Regions from separate parts of the Kocuria oxytropis genome, predicted to be linked through region 2. Evidence: predicted binding sites of a transcription regulator. Region 2 holds the regulator's gene; each other region holds the start of a gene.

Region 1 (7,201 bases), on a different contig from region 2:
ACGGCGGCCCGGGAGCGACACGGCGGCGCCGGGACGAACGGCCGCGACGACGGAGGGACGTGGGGCATGACGGAGACCTATCGGTACGACGTGGAGGTCCTGCACCTGCTCGTGTCCCCGGCGCACGCCTACTTCGGCCGCGCCCGGGACGGCGCCGCGGACGTCCCCACCACCGATGCCGAGCGGGTCGAGCTGGTGGCCGGCAAGGGGGTGGTGGGCGACCGGTTCTTCGGCAAGGCCGCGCACATGGACGCCGCCGTCACCCTGCTCGCCGTCGAGGCGCTCGAGGCCATGGCGGCGGACCTGGGCACGGCGCCCTTCGACCCGCTCCTGACCCGGCGCAACGTGGTCCTCCGCGGCGCCCACCTGGCCCCGCTGCTGGGCGAGGAGTTCGCACTGGAGTCCCGGGGCTCCCTCGTGCGGCTGCGGGGAGGACGGCCCGCCCACCCCTGCGCCTGGATGGACCGGGTCCTGGCCCCGGGGGCGCACGCCGCCATGCGGGGACGAGGGGGCCTGCGCTGCCGGCCGCTGTCCACCGGCGAGCTGCACCGCGGGCCGGCCGTGCTGCACAGCCCGGTCCCGCTCGAGCCGGAGCAGGCCGGGGTGCCGGTCCTGCGGCGGCCGTCCCGGTTGCCGTAGGACCCGGCGACCGCCGGCGCTCCCCGGCTCGCCCGGGTCCGTGCCGGCTCAGGCCGGCGCGAGCCGGGGCAGCACCGAGTCCCCGAAGGCGTCGAGGAAGCGGTCCTGCTCCTGGCCCACGTGGTGCAGGTAGATCTCGTCGAAGCCGAGCTCGGCGTACTCGTGCAGCCACTGGGCGTGCCGGCCGAGATCGGCGGAGACGTTGACCGCACCGGCGACCTGCTCGTCCCCCACGTCCTCCTGGACCGCCTTGCGCAGGTAGTCCTGGGGCGAGGCGAGCTCGGCCATGGTCACGGGGTCGAAGACGTTGGTGCGCCACTGGTCGAGGGCGATCGCGCGGGCCTGCTCCGGGTCGGGCGCCCAGCTCAGGTGCACCTGCAGCGCGGCCCGGCCGGTGCCGCCGGCCTCGCGCCAGGCGTCGAGCATCCGGCGCAGGTCGTCCAGGGGCTGCTGGACGGTGATGAAGCCGTCGGCCGCGGGGGCGAAGCGGCGCAGCGTCGCCGGGGTGAGCGCGGCCACCAGCAGCGGGGGCGGGTCGGCCGGAGGGTCCCAGACCCGGGCGCGGTCGGCGTGGAACGGCTCCCGGCAGGACACCTCCTCGCCCGCGTGCAGCCGGCGGACGACGTCGAAGCTCCCTTCGAGGAACCGCTGCCGCTGCTCCTTGACCGGCCACTCCGGGGCGACGGCGCGCTCGTTGAGCTTCTGCCCGCTGCCCAGGGCGGTCCACGTCCGGCCGGGGAACATGCGGGCGAGGGTGGCCGTGGCCTGGGCGGTGACCACGGGGTGGTAGCGGCGGCCCGGGGCGTGCACGAACCCGAACGGCAGGTCCGTGGTGGCCAGGGCAGCCCCCAGCCAGGACAGCGCGAACCCGGAGTGGCCCTGCTGCGGCGACCACGGCTCGAGGTGGTCGGAGCACATGGCGGCGCCGAAGCCGGCCTGCTGGGCGTGCGCGACGTCGCGCAGCAGCTGCTCGGGAGGGATCTGCTCGTGGGAGGCGTGGAAGCCGATCGTCGCCATGGGGTTCTCCGGTCGAGGGCTGGAAGGGTCTGGTCGGGAGGGACGGGAACGGCGCCGGAGCGGGCAGACCCGGCCGGAGCCTCCGGACCCGGCCGCACCGGGCGCCGGGTCAGCCGGAGACCGGCAGGAGCTCCTCGGCAGGCGTGCAGACGTTGCGCAGCTCGCCGATGCCCTCGATCTCGGTGACGACCTCCTGACCGTCGCGCAGCCAGATCCGGCGGGGCTTCCGGGCCAGGCCCACGCCGGCGGGGGTCCCGCAGGCCACGAGGTCGCCGGGCTCCAGCGTCAGGAACCGGCTCAGGTACTCGACCAGCTCCACGGCGGAGAAGATCATCCGGTCGGTGCCGGAGTCCTGGTGCAGCACGCCGTCCACGGTGCAGCGGATCGCCAGTCCCGCCTCGGGGTCGATCTCGTCGGGGGTGACGACCACGGGACCCACCGGGGTGGTGCGGTCGAAGTTCTTGCCCTGGAACCACTCGGAGGTCCGGCCCTGCCAGTCCCGCACCGAGATGTCGTTCATGATGGTGTAGCCGGCGATCGCGGCCCGCGCCTGGTCGAGCGTGGCGTGGCGCAGGGGCGATCCGATCACCGCGGTGAGCTCGGCCTCCCAGTCGATCTTCTCGGACTCCTCCGGCATGGCGATGGGGTCGGTGGGACCGATGAGCGCCGTGGCGTACTTCGCGAAGATCGTGGGGTGCTCCGGGATCTCCTGGCCGACCTCCTCGGCGTGGTCGTAGAAGTTCAGCCCGGCGCACAGGATCTTGCCCGGGCGCAGGACGGGGGTCGCCAGTTCGCCCGGCTCCGGTGCGGGGCCGGGCTCCCCGGGCAGGTGCAGGTCGCCCCCGGCGAGGAGGGCCCCGACGTCGGGGACGGGAAGGTAGACGGTCCGCCCGTCCTCCTGCCGGAAGGCCTGGGTGGTGCCGTCGCGTCGCACGGTGCCGAGTCTCACGGGTGCTCCCTCACGTTCTGCGGTGCGGTCTCCGCCTCCGATCCTATGCATCCCCGGCAGGTCCGCGCACCGGGGACCGACCCCCGCGCGGGCCGGTGCCCGGGCTGGCTAGGCGCAGCGCACCACCCGGGCCCCCGAGGCGCTCGTGGCCGCGAGCAGCCGCCAGCGCCCGGTGTCGAGGGTGTGGACGAGCTCGAGGGTCAGCAGCTCGGAGCGGACGGTGAGCTGGGCCTGGACCCGCCACATCTGCTGGTCCACCGCCCCGACGCCGCGGTCCTGGGGCAGCCGCGCGTCCTCGGCCCACCAGGCCCGCCGCTCGTACCACCGGACGGGGTCCTGGGCCACCCGGTAGCTCCGCCCGCGCCAGCGCACTCCCACCGGCACTCCGTCCGTGTCGCAGTCCACGTCGACGCTCTCCGTCAGGAAACCCACGACGGCTCCTCTCTCCCTCGGCCGGCGCCCCTTCCCGCGGTGCGCCCTGTTCCCTGGAAGCTAGAACACCTGTACGACAGGCTAACTCCCGGGGGCCTACAGGCGGAACAGGTGTTCCCTTTCCGGTGCGGTCGCGTCCCGTGAGTTCACTTTTGTGATCGAGCTGTGGGAAGCATGGACAAGCCCAGCGAAATGGATACGCTGAGTGCACGGAGGGCGTGCCCAGCGCGACCCGCCCGGGCGTCCCATGTCCCTCGTCCGCCCCGCCGGAACGTCCCGGCGTCGACCTCACGGAGACCTCCCATGACCGGAACCATCACGCTGATCGCCCACACCGCGCCGAACACCAGGACGCCCGCGGTGACCCTGCGTCCGGCCGCCCCGGAGGACGCCGAGAGTCTCGCCCAGCTCTACTACTCCTCCTACGAGCAGGGCGGGGTCTCCAGCCTGGAGGAGGCCCGCCAGGTGGTCCGGGGCGTCTTCGACGGGGAGTACGGGCCCTTCCTCCCCGAGGCCTCACCGGTGGTGGTCGACGACGACGGGACCGTGGTGGCCGCGGCACTCGTGCTGGCCCGGCGGGTCGGCGAGGACCTCCCCGACGTGCCCTACATCTTCGAGCTGTTCACGGCGGCCTCCCGCCGCCGCCAGGGCCTGGCCGAGCAGCTCGTGCGCTGCGCCATGAGCACCCTGTACGACAACGGCTACGACCAGGTCAGCCTGCGGATCGCCGAGGACAACGCGGCGGCGCTCGCGCTCTACCTGACGCTCGACTTCAACCGCTGGGTTCCCGAGACCGACTACGTCTGAGTCCAGGGCGGCGCCGGCTCTCCAGGGGTTCCTGCTCCGGAGGACTCCGGTCTCCAGGAGGTTCCTGCTCCGGGGAGGTCCGGGGAGACCACCACCGCAGCAGCGGGCGCAGGAGCCGCGGAGCAGGACCGGGGAGGACGCACGAGGCGCCGGGAGTCCCCCACACGGCAGAGGCCCGGGACCCGCTCGTCGCGGGGCCCGGGCCTCTGCCGTGTGCGGCTCAGAGCTCGAACTCCTCCCGGACCGGGGGCTCGACGGCGACGTCGACGAACCGCGCCCAGCGGGAGCGCACCGCCACGAGCCGCGTGCTGTCCTTGTCCGTGGCGCCGGGGTGCCGGGCCTCGAGCACCGCGGCGGCGTCCTGCTCGGCAGCCCCCTCCAGCACGGCGGCCTCGCCCTCGAGCTGGAACTCCTGCCCCGTCCCGGAGACCAGCACCAGGGAGACCCTCGGGTCGGAGCCAAGGTTGGCGAACTTGCGGCTCGCCGTGTTCGTGCCGAAGACCAGCCGGCCGTCGTCCTCGGCCGCGAGGTTGACCCAGGCGGACTCGGGGCAGCCCTGAGCGCTGTTGGTCGCCACCACGCCGCCGCCGTGGGTGCGGACGAACTCCACGATGCGGCCGACGGGGTCCGGTGCGGTGGGGGTCATGGAGGTGCTCCTGCAGGACGGGGTCAGGGATCGGGAACCGGGAGTGGGTCCGTTCGGTGCCCACGGTACGCGCTCAGAACAGGGCGGGCTGCGGCACCACGAGCTCCGGGGAGTTGTTGCGCACGTTGCCGACCGCAGGGTCCACGGGGTCGAGCACCCAGCGGGCGGCCGTCCGGTGCGCCTCGGCCCGGACCAGGTCCACGAGCTGCGGGGCGTCCTCCTCCCCCGGGCGCAGCCAGTCCCCCACGTGCTCGGGCGCCAGGGGGATCGGCATCCGGTCGTGCAGCTCGTGCAGCTCCGTGAGCACCGGGTGCTCGTCGGAGGGCTCCGGGGAGTCGGTGGTGAGCACGGAGCAGGACAGCAGCCACGTGCTCCCTCCGCCGTCCCGGCCGGGCTGGAGGGCCGCGGAGTGCAGCTCCGTGCCCTCGGGCACCCGCCACCACTCGTAGATCCCGGCGAACCAGATGGTCTCCGCGGGGTCGGCGGGGTGGACGTAGTATGGCTGCTTCCGCCCGCCCCGGCCCGCCCCCGGCTCCTTCTTCCACTCGTAGTAGCCGTTGGCCGGGACCGCGCACCGCCGGGCGCGGACGGCCTTGCGGAAGGACGGCTTCTCGAGGACGGTCTCCGAGCGGGCGTTGAACATCTTCGACCCGACCGCAGGGTCCTTGGCCCAGCCCGGGACCAGTCCCCAGCGGGCCACGTGCAGCTCGCGGACCAGCTCACCGCCGTCGTCCCCGCCCGTCAGGCGTTCGAGGACGATCGGCACGTCGGTGGTGGGCGCGGTGTTCCAGTTGGCCCGCAGCCGCTCCTGATCGGCGGGGTCGCCGAGACTCTCGTCCGGGACGGCCCCGGTCTCGGCCACGAGGTCGCCCACGGCCCGGGCGATGACATAGCGTCCGCACATCTGCTGCCTCCTCGGTCTGCCCGGCCGGCGGCCGGACTCAGTCGGTGAGCTGCCCGTAGCCCAGGTACTCGGCGTACATGCCGTACACTTTGCGGATCCCGCTCTCGACCTCGGCCACGGTGGTGCCCGGGCGCAGGTCGTCCACGGCCCCCGCGGTGGCGGGGTCCCACTCCAGGTCGAGGGCGGCGTAGACGTCGGTGAGCACCGAGCGGATGGGCTCGGACTGCTCCACGACCAGCACGGTGCTGAAGTACCAGGCGCCCGCGACCACCCTCTGGGCGGTCCCGGCCAGCTTCACCTTCCGGCCGGGGGTCGGCGACGACGCCGGGTGCGTCCCGTGCACGCTGTGCTCCCCGGCGCAGTACTCGCCCGGGATCTCTCCGACGTCGGCCTCGACCTCGAGCTCCTCCAGGGCGGCCACGATCATGTCGCCGAACAGGCGGTAGCGGTCCTGGATGCCCGAGGTGGGGTCCTCGGCGGCCTCGAGGTGGTCGATGATGAGGCACCCGCCGTGGTAGGCGGCGGCCCGGCCCCCGACCTTGCGGACCAGGGGCTCGAAGCCGCTCTCGCGGGCGGCCCGGGCGGCGTCGGCGAAGCCCGGGCGCAGCTCGTCCCGGCGGCCGAAGGCGACCGTGGGGGCGGGTTCGTAGAGGCGCAGGACGGGGCCGTGGCGGCGCACGTCGGCGAGGAGGGTCATGGCGCTCTCGTAGTCCTGCTGGGCGCCCAGGGACTCGCGCTGGCGGAGAAGTTTCATGCTGGTCCCAGTCTAGTGGCGGATCCGGACGGTCCTGCGGCGGGCCGCGGCCGGGGTGTCCCGGGCCGAGGGCCCCGTCCAGGGGCGTCCCGGCGAGGGGCGTCCCTGCCGAGGTGTCCCATCCAGGGGCGTCCCGGCCGAGGTGCCCCGGCCAGGGCGTCCCGTTCAGGGGCGTCCGGGCCAGTGGCGTCCCGGCCGAGGTGCCCCGGCCAGGGCGTCAGCGCCGAGGGGCCACGGCCAGGACCGTCACGGCCGAGGTGTCCCGGCCGGAGCATCACGGCCAGGGACCTCATGGCCGGGCGATCCCGCTGCTGCGGAACCACCGTCCCAGGGCCATCGCGCTGACCTCGACCTTCTCGGCCCAGGCGATCGCCTCCTCGTCGGCGGCGTCGGAGACGTGCTTGACCATCCGCAGCGGAACGCCCAGGTGGCGGCAGGCCACCGCGATCGCCCAGCCCTCCATGTCCACGAGGTCCGCCCGGGCGGCCAGCGCGTCCCGGGCGGGTCCGCCGGCCACGAAGGAGTCACCGGTGGCGAGCACGGGGCCGTCGCCGCCGAGCTCGATGACGTTGTCCACGGGGATCCCGGCAGCGCGCAGCAGCTCTTCGTCCACGTCCCGGTTGATGACCCGGGAGGGTTCGAGCACCCCGCTCAGACCGGGCCGCAGGGCGCCGGCGCTGCCGATGTTGAGCACCGTCAGCTCCGCCCGGCGCGCGGGATCCGGGCAGCGGGTCAGCACCGCCTCGGTGGTGCGCACCGCCGCGGCCGACATCCCGACACCGGTCAGGACCAGGTCGATGTCCGCCGGGAAGTACGCGGTCTCCAGGGGGTGGGCGGCGAGGACGAGCAGCTGTGGCACCCCGCCACTCTAGCCGCCCTCGCCCCGCTCCCCCGCTGCCCCGCCGCCTCGCTGCCTCGGCCGCCGAGTCCCCCATGCCCCGCCGCCCCCACCAGCGAGTCCCCCCTGCCGTCGCAGCTCCCCCCGATCGTTCGGGGGGAACTGCGGCGGCAGGGGGGACTCGGCGCAACAGGACACGAGCTGCAGGGAACCCG
Region 2 (7,201 bases):
CGATGAGGCGCAGCCCGTCCACGGAGCGCAGCCCCTCCATGACGGCGGCGAACGCCCCGACGCCGGGGACCACGAGGCCGTCGGCGTCGAGCACCGCCTCGGGGTCGGCGCTGAGCACCACGTCCGCCCCGGCGGCCTCGAGGGCGCGCACGGCCGAGCGCACGTTGCCGGCCCCGTAGTCGAGGACCGTGACGGTGGGCCGGGAGCCGCCGGGGCCCGTGGTGTCGTCCTCGGTGCTCACAGGGCTCCCTTCGTGGACGGGATGCCGTGCACCCGGGGGTCGGGCTCCACGGCCTGGCGCAGGGCGCGGGCCAGGGCCTTGAACTGGGCCTCGGCGATGTGGTGCGGGTCCCGGCCGGCCAGCAGGGTCACGTGCAGGCAGATCCCGGCGTGGTGGGCCAGGGACTCGAAGACGTGCTGGACCATGGAGCCGGTGAAGTGCCCGCCGATGAGGTGGTACTGCTGGCCCTCCGGCTCACCGGTGTGCACCACGTAGGGCCGCCCCGAGATGTCGACCACGGCGTGGGCCAGGGCCTCGTCCAGGGGGACCGTGGCCTCGCCGAAGCGGCGGATCCCGGCCTTCTCGCCCAGCGCCTGGCGCAGGGCGTCCCCGAGCACGATCGCGGTGTCCTCGACGGTGTGGTGGACGTCGATGTGGGTGTCGCCGGTGGACCGGATCCGCATGTCGATCAGCGAGTGCTTCGACAGCGCGGTCAGCATGTGGTCGTAGAACGGCACGGAGGTGTCGATGTCGTTCTTGCCGGTGCCGTCGAGGTCGATCTCGACGGACACCGTGGACTCGCTCGTGCGCCGCTCCAGGGCGGCGCGGCGGGACGCCCGGGGGCCGGTGGTGGTCTGGTCGCTCATTCGGTGGGAACTCCTCGCGGGCGCGGCCCGGCCGTCGGCGGGCCGCGGGTGGTCCGGGCCGGGCCGCGCGGCGGCGCCCGGGATCCGGTGGTGGTGGTCTGCTTCCATGCTATCCGGGACGGGAGGGCCCCTGCCCGGGGGCGGTCAGCGGCCGGAGACGATCCGCTCCATGCTGGCCAGGAACGCGGTGGTCTCCTCCTCGGTGCCGGCCGTGACCCGCAGGTGGCCGGGGATCCCGACGTCCCGCACGAGCACCCCGTCCTGGAGCAGCGCCTCCCACATGCCCCGGGAGTCGTCCATGCCGCCGAAGAACACGAAGTTCGAGTCGGACTCGGCCGGCCGCAGACCGAGCCGCACCAGGCCCTCGACGATCCGGTCGCGCTGGCGCTTGATGTCCTCCACGGTGGCCAGCAGCGACCCCGAGTGGCGCAGCGCCGCCAGGGCCGTGGCCTGGGTGACGGCCGAGAGGTGGTAGGGCAGCCGGACGAGGCGCACGGCGTCGGCGACCTCGGGGGCCGCCGCGAAGTAGCCCAGCCGGGCCCCCGCGAGCGCGAAGGCCTTGCTCATGGTGCGGGAGACGATCAGCCGGGGACGGCCCTCGAGCAGCGACAGCGCGGTGGCGGTGCCGCGGTGGGAGAACTCGGCGTACGCCTCGTCGACGACCACGACCGTGCGGAACTCCTCCCCCGCCTCGTACACGGCGGTGACCACGTCCGTGCCCAGCGCCGTGCCGGTCGGGTTGTTGGGCGAGCACAGGAAGACGACGTCCGGGCGGTGCCGGCGCACCTGCTCGGCCGCGGACTCCGCGCTCAGCCCGAAGTCCGCCGCGCGCTCCCCGGCCACGAAGCCGGTGTGCGTGCCGGAGGCCAGCAGCGGGTACATGGAGTAGGTGGGCACGAAGGTCAGCAGGGAGCGCCCGGGGCCGCCGAAGGCCTGGAGGATCTGCTGCAGGATCTCGTTGGAGCCGTTGGCCGCCCACAGGTTCTCGGGTCCGAGGCCGTGGCCGAGGTACGCGGCGAGCTCCTCGCGCAGGGCGGTGAACTCGCGGTCCGGGTACCGGTTGAGGGACCGGGCCGCCTCGGTCACCTCCTGGACGATGGCCGCGTGCACGTCGGCCGGGACCGGGTGGGTGTTCTCGTTGGTGTTCAGCGCCACGGCGACGTCGAGCTGCGGGGCGCCGTACGGGGCGCGGCCGCGCAGGTCGTCGCGGAGCGGGAGGGCGTTGAGTCGGTCCAGGTTCTGCGTCACCCGGACAGTTTAGTGCTCCGCTCAGCCGGCCGGGACCTCGAGGAGCTGACCGGCCACGAGCACGGAGCTGTCCAGGTCGTTGAGCTCCACGATCTCGTCCATGACGTCCCGCGGGTCCCGGTCGGGGTCGGCGGCCACGGCCAGCTCCCACAGGCTCTGCCCGGGGAACACGGTGGCCTGCTCGGTGCCGGCGCCCGGGACCGGCGCGCTCGTGGCGGTGGCCGTGGAGGGGACGAGGAAGACGACCGCGAGCACGACCAGGGCGGCGGAGCCGGCCAGGACGGGCAGCCCCAGGAACACGAGGCGGCCGCGGCGGGTCAGGGTCAGCGGGGTGCGGGGGCGCGCGGGGCGGGCACGGCGGAGCGCGCGGCCGAGACCCCGGGCGGGCCCCGCGGGCTCGCGGCGGCGGGTGACGACGGCGCTGAGGGTGGCACTGGCACTCATGACATGAACTCCTTGACGTTCCCGCACGGGGCGGGCGATCTCGAACACCGGTTCGCTCGACGGCCTCTGCGGGCCTGCATTCGATCGAACATACTTTCGAACACCGATGACCCATGTCTAGCACGTGTCTGCGAACGCTGTCGACACCGGTTCGTACAGATGTTTGAACACCCACGGCGTGTCGCCTAGGCTGAGGGCAGGTTCAGGCCTCCGGCCGGCGCGCGCTGCGGACCCCCGGCGCCTGCCGACCGGGATCCATCGAACCACCCGGGTCCGACATCGGAACCGGGACCGCGCAGACCGGCGGCGGCACCAGCGGCCGGACGGGAAAGGACGACGCCCCCATGGCCCAGCCCCCCACCCCCGAGGAGTCCCCCGCCCGGGGCTCCCGCCCCGGGGCGCGCTCGCGCGGCCGCGGGCTCAGCGTGCGCCAGCGCACGATCCTCGAGGCCATCCAGCGCTCCATCGCCGAGCACGGCTATCCGCCGTCCATGCGGGAGATCGGGGACCTCGTGGGCCTGGCCTCCCTCTCGAGCGTCACTCACCAGCTCTCCCAGCTCGAGAAGCTGGGCTACCTGCGCCGCGACCCCAAGCGCCCGCGGGCGATGGAGGTGCTCACCCCCCTGCGGCTGAGCGGCAGCGGCGCCGAGGAGACCACCGGGGCCGCGGCCGAGCCCTCCGAGCGCACGGCGCGCCCCGCGGTTCGCGACTCCGTGGCGGAGCTGTCCACCTCCGCGGACGTGACGATGGTCCCGCTGGTCGGCCACATCGCCGCCGGCGGGCCGATCACGGCCGAGCAGGCCGTCGAGGACGTCCTCGCGCTGCCCCGCCAGCTGGTCGGGCACGGCGAGCTGTTCATGCTGCGCGTGAAGGGGGACTCCATGATCGACGCCGCGATCTGCGACGGCGACTGGGTGGTGGTGCGCCGGCAGAGCGCGGCCGACAACGGGGACATCGTGGCGGCGCTGCTCGACGACGAGGCCACGGTCAAGACCTTCCGGCAGCGGGACGGGCACACGTGGCTGCTGCCGCAGAACACCCGCTACGAGCCGATCCTCGGAGACCACGCCACCGTCATGGGCAAGGTCGTCTCGGTGCTGCGCAGCCTCTGAGCCGCATCCCGCCCCTGCCGGGCCCCCCGCCGACGGCGGGGGCCCGGCGGCCCGTGGAGAGCCGCTAGCTAGCTAGCCCGTGGCGAGCCGCTGCAGCGCCCCGAGCACCACCGAGCGATCGGTGGTGGTCCACAGCGGCGGCAGGGACCCGCGGAGGAAGCCGCCGTAGCGGGCGGTGGCGATCCGGGAGTCCAGGATCGCCACGACGCCGCGGTCCCCGCCCGCGCGGATGAGCCGCCCGGCCCCCTGGGCCAGCCGCACGGCCGCGTGCGTGGCGGAGACGGACATGAAGCCGTTGCCGCCGGCCCGTTCCGCGGCGCGGGCGCGAGCGCTGGCCAGCGGGTCGTCCGGGCGCGGGAAGGGGATCCGGTCGATCATCACGAGCCGGCACGAGGCGCCGGGGACGTCGACGCCCTGCCACAGGCTCATCGTGCCGAACAGGCTCGTGGACGGGTCCTCGGTGAACTCCTGGACGAGGCCGGCGAGCGAGGACTCCCCCTGGCACAGGATCGGCAGGTCGGTGCGCGCCCGCAGGGCCTCGGCCGCCTCCTCCGCGGCGCGGCGGGAGGAGAAGAGCCCCAGGGCCCCGCCCCGGGAGGCCTCCAGGAGGGCGAGCATCTCGTCCAGCTGGGCCTCCGTGAGCCGGCGGCCGGGCTTCTCCAGGTGCCCGGCGAGGTAGAGGATGCCCTGCCTCGGGTAGTCGAACGGGCTGCCGACGTCCACGCCCTCCCAGCGCGGTGCGCCCTCGCCGCGCAGGCCGAGGGCGCCGGCGGCGGAGTCGAAGGACGAGCCGACGGACAGGGTCGCCGAGGTGAGGACCACGGTGCGGCCGTCGAACAGGCCCTCCCGCAGGGTGCCCGCCACGCTGAGCGGCGCCACGTGCAGGGTCGCCGGGTCGGTGACCTCGGCGGGCACGTAGCCGCGGCTGGGCTCCCAGCCGCCCTGCCGGGAGATCCACAGCACCTCGCGGTGCTCCTCGGCGGCGAGGAGGCGCTCGGCCAGGTCGAGCACGTCGCTCACCCGGGAGCGGGCCATCTGCCGGCCCGCGTCCGCGTCCTTCTCCCCGGGACCGGCCTTGGACTCGGTCATGACGGTGCGGGCGGCGTCCCGGATCTCGGCCACGGCCGCCGCCTGGGCCTCCCCCAGGCCGCGGTGGAGCAGCTCGGCGGGAGCACCGGCGAGGGCCGCCTCGAGACGGGCGGCGCCGGCTGTGAGGGCGTCGGGGCTCGCCGAGGTGTGCTTGCGCACGGACGCGGCGGCCGAGCGGACCGTGGCCGCCGAGAGCTGACCGGTGACGGCGCCCGTCACCCGGTCCTGGAGCTCGTGGGCCTCGTCGATGACCACGACGTCGTGCTCGGGCAGCACGGTGACGCCCTCGAACGCGTTGATCGCGAGCAGGGCGTGGTTGGTGATGACGATGTCGGCCTCGCCCGCCCGCTGCTTGGCGAGCTCGGCGAAGCAGTCCTCGACCAGGGGGCAGCCGCGGCCCAGGCACTCCTTGGCGGTGACCGACACCTGGCGCCAGGCGCGGTCGCTGACGCCCGGGAGCACGTCGTCCCGGTCCCCGGTGGCGGTGTCCCGGGCCCACTCCCGCAGCCGCTGGACCTCCTGGCCCAGGCGTCCCGGGTTCTCGGCGGCCTCCGGCTGCGCCGCGCCGGGGTGCGGGGCGGCGTCCGGCAGGGTGAACAGCGCCCCGGGGTCGTCGTCGGACGGATAGCCACCCTCGATCTTGTGCAGGCACGCGTAGTTGCTGCGCCCCTTGAGCAGGGCCACGTCCACGTCGCGCTCGAGCTCGCCCTCCAGGGCCGCCAGCAGGCGCGGCACGTCCCGGCCCACGATCTGCGACTGCAGCGCGAGCGTGGCCGTGGCCACGACCACCGGCTTGTCCGCGTGCTGGGCGTGCGCCACGAGCGGGGCCAGGTAGGCCAGGGACTTCCCGGTGCCCGTCCCCGCCTGGACCAGCAGGTGCCGGCCGCGGTCCAGGGCCTCGGCGACCTTGGCGGTCATCAGGCGCTGGCCGTCCCGGACCTGCCCGCCCATCGCGGTGACGGCGGTGTCCAGCAGGGTCAGGGCGTCCTGGGCTCCGGGCAGGGTCTCGGGGCGCACGTCCGGCAGATCGTGCCCGGCCCCGTCCACGACGGCGGTGGCCACGCGCTCAGGCGCTCTCGGCGCCGAAGCCGGGAGCGTCCTCGGGGGCGAACTCCGCGAGCTCGGCGGCGAGGTCCTCGCGGACCTTCACGAGCAGGTGGGTGCCCTCGGCCAGGTGCTCGGTGCGCAGGATCTCGGCGTCCCACTCGTGGAGCCGGCTGACCACGTCCCCGCGCCGGTACGGGACCAGCAGCTCCAGCACCGTCTCGGGGCGCGGGATGGACTCGCTGATCCGCTGCCGGAGCTCGTCGATGCCCTCCCCGGTGCGGGCGGAGACCACCACCACATTGCGCTCGCGCTGCTTGATCCGCTCGACCACGAACGGGTCGGCGGCGTCCACCTTGTTCAGCACGATGATCTCGGGGATGTTCTGGGCGTCGATGTCCGCGAAGACCTGGCGCACCGCGCGGATCTGCCCCTCCGGGTCCGGGTGGGAGGCGTCCACCACGTGCAGGATCAGGTCGGAGTCGGCGACCTCCTCCAGGGTGGAGCGGAACGCCTCGACGAGCTGCGTGGGCAGGGAGCGGACGAAGCCCACGGTGTCGGAGAGCGTGTAGCCGATGCCGTCCGGGGTCTGCGCCCGGCGGACCGTGGGGTCCAGGGTGGCGAACAGGGCGTTCTCCACCAGCACCCCCGCGTCCGTGAGCCGGTTCAGGAGCGAGGACTTGCCCGCGTTGGTGTAGCCGGCGATCGCCACGGACGGCACGGAGTGCCGGCGGCGGTTGAGCCGCTTGGTCTCGCGGGCCGGTTTCATGGCGGCGATCTCGCGCCGCAGCTTCGCCATGCGGGTGCGGATCCGGCGGCGGTCCAGCTCGATCTTGGTCTCGCCGGGGCCGCGGGAGCCGATGCCCTCACCGGCCGCGGCCCGGCCACCGGCCTGCCGGGACAGGGACTCGCCCCAGCCGCGCAGGCGCGGGAGCAGGTACTCGAGCTGGGCGAGCTCGACCTGGGCCTTGCCCTCCTTGGACTTGGCGTGCTGGGCGAAGATGTCGAGGATCAGCCCGGTCCGGTCGATGACCTTGACCTTGACGACGTCCTCCAGGGCGCGCCGCTGGGAGGGGGCGAGCTCGGAGTCGACGACGACGGTGTCCGCGCCGGTCGCGGCGACGATGTCCCGCAGCTCCTTGGCCTTGCCCGAGCCCAGGTACGTGGCCGGGTCCGGCTTGGTGCGGCGCTGGACGATGCCGTCGAGCACCTCGGAGCCCGCGGTCTCGGCGAGCGCGGCCAGTTCCCGCAGGGAGTTCTCGGCCTCGGCGAGCGGGCCCTCCGTCCACAGCCCGGCGAGCACCACGCGCTCGAGGCGCAGCTGACGGTACTCGAGCTCGGTGACGTCCTCGAGCTCGGTGGACAGGCCCGCGACGCGGCGCAGGGCGCGCCGCTCC
Region 3 (7,201 bases), on a different contig from region 2:
CCACGTGGTGGGCTCCTACCTGCACGGGTCGATGCTGCCCAAGAACCCCGCCGTGGCCGACCACCTCATCCGGGCCGCCGTGGAGCGCCGGCTCGGGGTCTTCGACGGCGCTCCGCTGGACGACACCCTGGCCGAGCGCGCCCGGGAGGTCGCAAAGGCCCGGCCGCGCTGACCCGGCCCCGGCCGGGAGCGGACGCACCCGGTAGAATGGACCAGGACTTCTCCGGCCCGTCCCGGCCACCGCCGGGGCGGGCCGTGCCGGGACGACGCACGACGCGTCCCGGCCGACCGCGAACGACTTCCCGAGGAGGGACGCATGTCAGGACACTCCAAGTGGGCCACGACCAAGCACAAGAAGGCGGCCATCGACGCCAAGCGTGCGAAGGCCTTCGCCAAGTACATCAAGGGCATCGAGGTGGCCGCGCGCATGGGCGGGCCCGACACCGCGGGCAACCCGGCGCTGGACCTGGCCGTGTCCAAGGCCAAGAAGAACTCGGTGCCGGTGGCCAACATCGACCGCGCGATCAAGCGCGGCGCGGGCCTGACCGGTGAGGTCGTCGACTACACCGAGATCCTCTACGAGGCCCGCGGCCCGCAGGGCACGGCGCTGTACATCGAGTGCCTGACCGACAACAAGAACCGCGCCGCCTCCGAGGTGCGCGTGGCCGTGACCCGCAACGGCGGGACCATGGCGGACTCCGGCTCCGTGGCGTTCCTCTTCGAGCGCAAGGGCGTGGTGGAGGTCACCCGCACCGACGGGCTGACGGAGGACGACGTCCTCCTGGCCGTCCTGGACGCGGGGGCCGACGAGGTCGTGGAGCAGGAGGACGTCTTCGAGGTGGTCTCCGAGGCCACCGACCTGCCGGCCATCCGGACGGCCCTCGACGAGGCCGGGCTGGAGTACAACAACGACGACCCGCAGTTCCGCCCCAGCATGCTCGTGGAGCTCGACGCCGAGGGCGCCCGGAAGTTCCTGCGCCTGGCCGACGCCGTCGAGGAGCTCGACGACGTGCAGAACGTCTACTCCAACGCGGACATCCCCGCCGAGGTCCTGGCCCAGCTCGACGCCGAGGACTGACCACGGCCACGCAGCGGATCCTCGGGGTCGACCCCGGTCTGACGCGGTGCGGGTTCGGCCTGATCGACATGGCCGGCGACCGCACCGCGTCCTTCGTGGACGTCGGCGTGTCCGGCACGGACGCCGCCGACCCGCTCGACGTGCGCGTGCTGCGGATCTGGGAGGCCACCGAGCGGTGGATCGAGCGCTACCGGCCCGACGCCCTCGCCCTGGAGCGGGTGTTCGCCCAGACCAACGTGAACACGGTCATCGGCACGGCCCACGCCTCCGGCGCCGTGATCGCCTCCGCGGCCCGCCACGGCGTGCCGGTGGCCTGGCACACCCCGTCCGAGGTCAAGGCCGCCGTGACGGGGGAGGGCCGGGCGGACAAGGCGTCCGTGGCCCGCATGGTGGTGCGCATCCTCCGGCTCGAGCAGGCGCCCCGCCCCGCCGACGCCGCCGACGCCCTCGCCATCGCCATCTGCCACGGCTGGCGCGGGGGCGGCACGGGGATGGACGCCACGGCCCGGACCGAGACGCACCAGGGGGCCCGTCCCCTGGCCGCCGCCCGCTCCGGGATGACCCCCGCCCAGCGGGCCTGGGCCGAGGCGGAGCGCCGCGCCGCCCGGGGCCGGCGCCGCTGAGCCGGGACCGCGGGGCCGGTGCCGCTCGGCCGGTGCTTCCCGAGCGGTGCCCTGCGGCCCGCGCCGTGGGACGGCCGCTGGAACAGTGCCCCCGCAGCGGTGCCACGGGACCGGTGCGCCCGGAGCGGTGCCAGCGGAGCGGCGCCGCGGGACCGGTGCCACCGGGTCGGTGCCCACTGCTAGAGTGGCCCGCGAGTCGTCATTCGTAGATTTGTTCGAGCAACCGTGCTCGGCCCCCGCCGGGGCACGGGAAGGAGTCGCGCGGTGATCGCGTCCATCACGGGACAGGTCGAGCACGTCGGCCTCACCACGGCCGTCGTGGCGGTCGCGGGTTTCGGGGTCCAGGTCCAGGCGACCCCCGAGACCCTCGCCGGCCTGCGGATCGGCAGGGAGGTCCGTCTCGACACGGCGTACGTGGCGCGCAAGGACGAGGCCCCGCTGCTGTTCGGCTTCCGCAGCCCCGCCGAGCGGGAGGTCTTCGAGATCATGCTCGGCGTCAGCGGCGTGGGCCCCCGCACCGCCCTGGCGGTGCTGGCCGTGCTGGGACCGGACGACGTCCACCGCGCCATCGCCCAGGGGGACGCCAAGGCGTTCACGACCGTCCCCGGCATCGGTCCCAAGGGCGCCCGCCGGATCGTGCTGGAGCTGGCCGACAAGCTCATCGTCCCCGACCGCCCGGCCCAGCCGGCCGCGGCCCCGATGGAGCCGTGGCGCGCGCAGGTGCTCGAGGCCCTGGTGGGTCTGGGCTGGAACGAGAAGGACGCCGCCCGGGGCATCGCCGATGCCCTCGCGGACCGGGAGGAGCTCGCCGCCACCGGCGACGTGCCGACGATCCTGCGCACCGTGCTCGGGTGGCTCGGCGCGGCCAAGGCCGGCTCCCGGGCCGGCGCCGAGCGAGGAGGCTGAGCATGGCCCGCGACGACGGCGCCGCCGTGAACGCCCGGGACCGGCTGGTCTCGGCGGAAGACGAGCCGGGCGAGCTGCAGCTCGAGTCGGCCCTGCGCCCGGCCAACCTCGACGAGTTCGTCGGGCAGAAGCGGGTGCGCCAGCAGCTCTCCCTGGTGCTCGAGGCCTCCCGGCTGCGGGGCCGCTCCGCCGACCACGTGCTGCTCTCGGGCCCGCCCGGGCTGGGCAAGACGACCCTGGCCATGATCATCGCCGAGGAGATGGGCGCCCCGCTGCGGATCTCCTCCGGCCCGGCGATCCAGCACGCGGGGGACCTCGCCGCGATCCTCTCCTCCCTGACCGAGGGCGAGGTGCTGTTCCTCGACGAGATCCACCGCATGTCCCGGCCCGCCGAGGAGATGCTCTACATGGCCATGGAGGACTTCCGGGTGGACATCGTGGTCGGCAAGGGCGCCGGCGCCACGTCCATCCCGCTGGACCTGCCGCCCTTCACCCTGGTCGGCGCCACCACCCGGGCGGGCCTGTTGCCCGGGCCGCTGCGCGACCGCTTCGGCTTCACCGGCCACCTCGAGTTCTACTCCGTGGAGGAGCTCGAGCTCGTGCTGCGCCGCTCCGCCGGGCTCATGGACCTCGCGATGACCGCCGAGGGGTTCTCCGAGGTCGCCTCCCGGTCCCGGGGCACCCCGCGCATCGCCAACCGGCTGCTGCGCCGGGTGCGGGACTGGGCGCTCGTGCACGGGATCGACCGGATCGACGCGCGCACCTCGTCCGCGGCCCTCGACATGTACGAGGTGGACGCCCGCGGCCTCGACCGCCTCGACCGCTCGGTGCTCGAGGCGCTCGTGACGAAGTTCGGCGGCGGTCCGGTGGGCCTGTCCACGCTGGCGATCGCCGTGGGCGAGGAGACCGAGACGGTCGAGACCGTGGCCGAGCCCTACCTCGTCCGCGAGGGCCTGCTCGGCCGCACGCCCCGCGGCCGGATCGCGATGGCCGCGGCGTGGGACCACCTCGGCCTGCGCCCTCCCGAGCACGCCGCCTTCCGGGACCCCGGGATGAGGGCCGCCTTCGGCGCCACCGCCGCGGAGGAGGACGCCCCGTCCCTGTTCGAGGACTGAGCACGGCCGCGGATCCGGGGGCCGCCTCCCGGGTGCCGTCCAGGACGCTGACGGGCCGGATCACCTACCATGGTGAGGACACCCGCCACCGATCGAACGGAAGTCCGTGAGCCCGCTCCACGTCGCCCAGTCCCTCGCCGCCCAGGCCCCCCAGTCCACGGGAGGCAGCACCGCCTGGCTCCTGCCCCTGATGCTCGTGGCCATGGTGCTCCTGCTCTGGCTGCCCATGCGGCGGCAGAAGAAGGCCATGGCCCAGGTCAAGGAGAAGCAGGCCGCCATGGGTCCCGGCACCGAGGTCATGACGAACTACGGCCTCTACGGCACGGTGCGCTCGATCGACCGGGAGACGAACAAGGTCGTCCTCGAGATCGCCCCCGGCACGGCCGTGACCGTGCACCTGCAGACCGTCACCACGGTCGTCGAGGACGAAGCGGCGCCGGTCCCCGGGACCGAGGCGGAGCCCTCGGTGATCGAGCCCGACGCCCCCGGCACGGGGTCGACCCCGGCCGAACCCCTCGACGACGACGCCCGGCGCGATCCCGGGCAGCGCAACGACTGACCCCCCACGCGGGAACGGGCCGACCACTGGTCGGCCCGTTCCCGTGCCCAGGCCCGGTCCCCCCGGGCCGTCGTTCCGAAGGAAGACCATGGCACTGACCACACGCAAGACGTCCGGCGGCCCCGGACCCGCCGCACCGGACGGCCCGTCCGGACGGGGCGGTCCGACCGCGCCGGCACGCTCGGGGGTGCGGGCCGCCCTCTCGACCGCCCGGCGCTCCCTGATCGGGCTGCTGGTCCTGCTCGCCCTGCTGGCCGGGCTGCTGGCCTGGGGCGCGGGCACCGACCGCACCGGCTGGGGGCCCAAGCTGGCCCTCGACCTCGAGGGCGGCACGCAGATGATCCTCTCCCCGTCCCTGCAGGGCGAGGACGCCGGGCAGGAGGTCACCCCCGAGCAGCTGGACCAGGCCGTGGAGATCATCCGCCAGCGCGTCGACGGCTCGGGCGTGGCCGAGGCCGAGATCGCCACCCAGTCCGGCAACAACATCGTGGTCTCTATGCCGGGGGTGCCCTCCGCCGAGACCCGGGAGCTCATCCAGACCTCGGCGGAGATGAACTTCCGGCCCGTGCTCACCACCGCCGCGGCGGAGCCGGTGCCCGAGGACCAGCGCGTGGCCGAGGACGAGGTGCCCGAGCCCACCGCCGAGCCCACCGACGCCTCCGACCCCAACTGGATCACCCCGGAGCTGTACCGGGAGTTCGAGGCCACCGACTGCACCGTGCCCCAGTCCCCGGAGGAGCGGGAGGCCCAGGACCCGGACGCGCCCGTCGTCGCCTGCGAGCCCGAGACCGGCACCAAGTACCTGCTGGGGCCGGTGGAGATCCAGGGCACCGGCATCGAGGACGCCTCCTACGGGACGGCGCAGAACTCGACCGGCGTGTCCCTGAACCAGTTCGCCGTGAACCTGCAGTTCGACCCCGAGGCCACGGACACCTTCCGGCAGCTCTCCGAGCGGCTCTACGGGATCGGTGCCGCCACGGAGGGCGACCCCCGGAGCCAGTTCGCGATCCTGCTCGACGGCCAGGTGGTCTCCGCACCGACGATGAACGCCGTGATCTCCGACGGCCAGGCCCAGATCACCGGTCAGTTCACGGAGGAGCAGGCCCGGTTCCTGTCCGAGCAGCTCAAGTACGGCGCGCTGCCGATGAGCTTCGACATCCAGTCGGAGCAGCAGATCTCCGCGACCCTCGGCGCGGACCAGCTGCGCATGGGCATCATCGCCGGGATCATCGGCCTGGTGCTGGTGTGCGTCTACTCGCTCTTCCAGTACCGGCTGCTGGGGCTCGTGACCATCAGCTCGCTCGTGGTCGCGGGCGTGCTCACGTGGCTGGCGATCACCCTGCTGGGCTGGTCCGCGAACTACCGGCTGTCCCTGGCCGGCGTGGCCGGCCTGATCGTGGCCATCGGCCAGACCGCCGACTCGTTCATCGTCTACTTCGAGCGCATCCGCGACGAGATCCGCAGCGGCCGCTCCATCCCCGCGGCCGTGGACCACGGGTGGCAGCGCGCCCGCCAGACCGTGCTCGCGTCCAAGGCCGTGAACCTGCTCGCCGCCGCGGTGCTGTACTTCGTGGCGGTGGGCAACGTGCGCGGGTTCGCCTTCACCCTCGGCCTGACCGCGATCGCCGACCTGCTCGTCGTCTTCCTCTTCACGCACCCCGTGATGGTCCTGCTCGCCCGCACCCGCTACTTCGGCGGCGGCGGGAAGCACTCGGGGCTCAGCCCCGAGGCCCTGGACGCGGTGCCCCTGTACCGGGGGGCCGGCCGGCTGCGCGAGCCGCGGCCGGAGCACGACGGCCTCACGATCGCCGAGCGGCGCCGGCGCGCGCAGCGCCCCGTGGCGCAGGACCCGCCGCCGGCACCGGACGACACCCCGGTCGGCGCGTCGTCGTCCGCCGCCCGCACCCCCGAGGAGAACGCCTGATGTCCCGGTTCGCAGATTTCGGCAACGCCCTGCACAGCGGGCGGACCTCCTACCCCTTCGTGGGCCGGGCCAAGCAGTGGCTCGCCGTCGTGGGCGTCCTCGTGCTGCTCTCCCTGCTCGTGCCCGTCGTCAAGGGAGGCTTCAACCTCGGCATCGACTTCACCGGCGGGTCCGAGTTCACCGTGTCCTCCGTGGCCGACCCGGACGTCGAGACCGGCCGGCAGGCCGTCGACGGCTCCTCGGACGCCGCCGGCGTGGAGGTCACCAACATCGCCCCCGAGACCGTGCGGGTCCGCACCGAGCAGCTCGACGACGACGAGACGCTCGCCGTGAAGGACGCCCTGGTCGAGGCCTACGGGGTCGGCGAGGAGGACGTGACGTCCAACTTCGTGGGTCCCACGTGGGGCGCCGGCGTCACCAGCCAGGCACTGCAGGGCCTGGTGGTCTTCGTGGTGCTGGCCACCGCCCTGATGGCCCTGTACTTCCGCACCTGGAAGATGTCGGTCTCGGCGATCGCCGGCATGCTCGCCTCGGTGGCGATCACCGCCGGGATCTACTCGCTCGTGGGCTTCGAGGTCACCCCCTCCGCGGTCATCGGCTTCCTCACGGTGCTCAGCTACTCGCTCTACGACTCCGTGGTGGTCTTCGACAAGGTGCGGGAGAACACCGAGGGACTGCTCGACGGCACGGCCCCGCCGGAACGGGCCGGCAGGAGGTTCTCCGACCAGGTCAACCTGGCGGTCAACCAGACGCTGGTGCGCTCCATCAACACCTCCGTGGTCGGCATCCTGCCCGTCGGCTCGATCCTGTTCATCGGCTGGCTCGTGCTGGGGGCGGGCACGCTGAAGGACCTCTCGCTGTCCCTGTTCGTCGGCATCATCGTGGGCACGGCGGCCACCCTGTTCGTGGCCGCGCCCCTCTACGCGCTGCTGCGCCGTGGTGAGCCCGCGATCCGGGAGCAGGAGGCCCGCGCGCAGGAGTCCAGCGCGCAGGAGC

What was found. Region 2 encodes LexA, which represses DNA repair genes until DNA is damaged. Its sites were predicted from a motif close to TCGAACANNTGTTCGA; they were not measured.
Region 1: a site for LexA is predicted at 3,099-3,114, ahead of QYM41_RS10640 (DUF6504 family protein). Genes of this name have one in related genera too.
Region 3: a site for LexA is predicted at 1,905-1,920, ahead of ruvA (Holliday junction branch migration protein RuvA). Genes of this name have one in related genera too.

The regions. Positions count from the first base shown of each region.
Region 1 covers NZ_JAVFXA010000009.1:43,753-50,953, forward strand. Annotated here, with positions in the region: gene QYM41_RS10625 (MOSC domain-containing protein) at 67-639, shown strand; gene QYM41_RS10630 (TIGR03885 family FMN-dependent LLM class oxidoreductase) at 688-1,656, opposite strand; gene QYM41_RS10635 (fumarylacetoacetate hydrolase family protein) at 1,766-2,605, opposite strand; gene QYM41_RS10640 (DUF6504 family protein) at 2,714-3,037, opposite strand; gene QYM41_RS10645 (GNAT family N-acetyltransferase) at 3,341-3,844, shown strand; gene QYM41_RS10650 (pyridoxamine 5'-phosphate oxidase family protein) at 4,065-4,490, opposite strand; gene QYM41_RS10655 (SOS response-associated peptidase) at 4,564-5,394, opposite strand; gene QYM41_RS10660 (lipoate--protein ligase family protein) at 5,432-6,148, opposite strand; gene QYM41_RS10665 (nucleosidase) at 6,438-7,007, opposite strand.
Region 2 covers NZ_JAVFXA010000006.1:34,035-41,235, forward strand. Annotated here, with positions in the region: gene hisH (imidazole glycerol phosphate synthase subunit HisH) at 1-241, opposite strand, end outside; gene hisB (imidazoleglycerol-phosphate dehydratase HisB) at 238-867, opposite strand; gene QYM41_RS07845 (histidinol-phosphate transaminase) at 1,012-2,115, opposite strand; gene QYM41_RS07850 (LysM peptidoglycan-binding domain-containing protein) at 2,137-2,559, opposite strand; gene lexA (transcriptional repressor LexA) at 2,904-3,671, shown strand; gene QYM41_RS07860 (ATP-dependent DNA helicase) at 3,744-5,822, opposite strand; gene hflX (GTPase HflX) at 5,827-7,201, opposite strand, start outside.
Region 3 covers NZ_JAVFXA010000008.1:69,791-76,991, forward strand. Annotated here, with positions in the region: gene QYM41_RS09945 (type 1 glutamine amidotransferase) at 1-172, shown strand, start outside; gene QYM41_RS09950 (YebC/PmpR family DNA-binding transcriptional regulator) at 317-1,078, shown strand; gene QYM41_RS09955 (crossover junction endodeoxyribonuclease RuvC) at 1,147-1,701, shown strand; gene ruvA (Holliday junction branch migration protein RuvA) at 1,966-2,607, shown strand; gene ruvB (Holliday junction branch migration DNA helicase RuvB) at 2,610-3,722, shown strand; gene yajC (preprotein translocase subunit YajC) at 3,829-4,281, shown strand; gene secD (protein translocase subunit SecD) at 4,370-6,205, shown strand; gene secF (protein translocase subunit SecF) at 6,205-7,201, shown strand, end outside.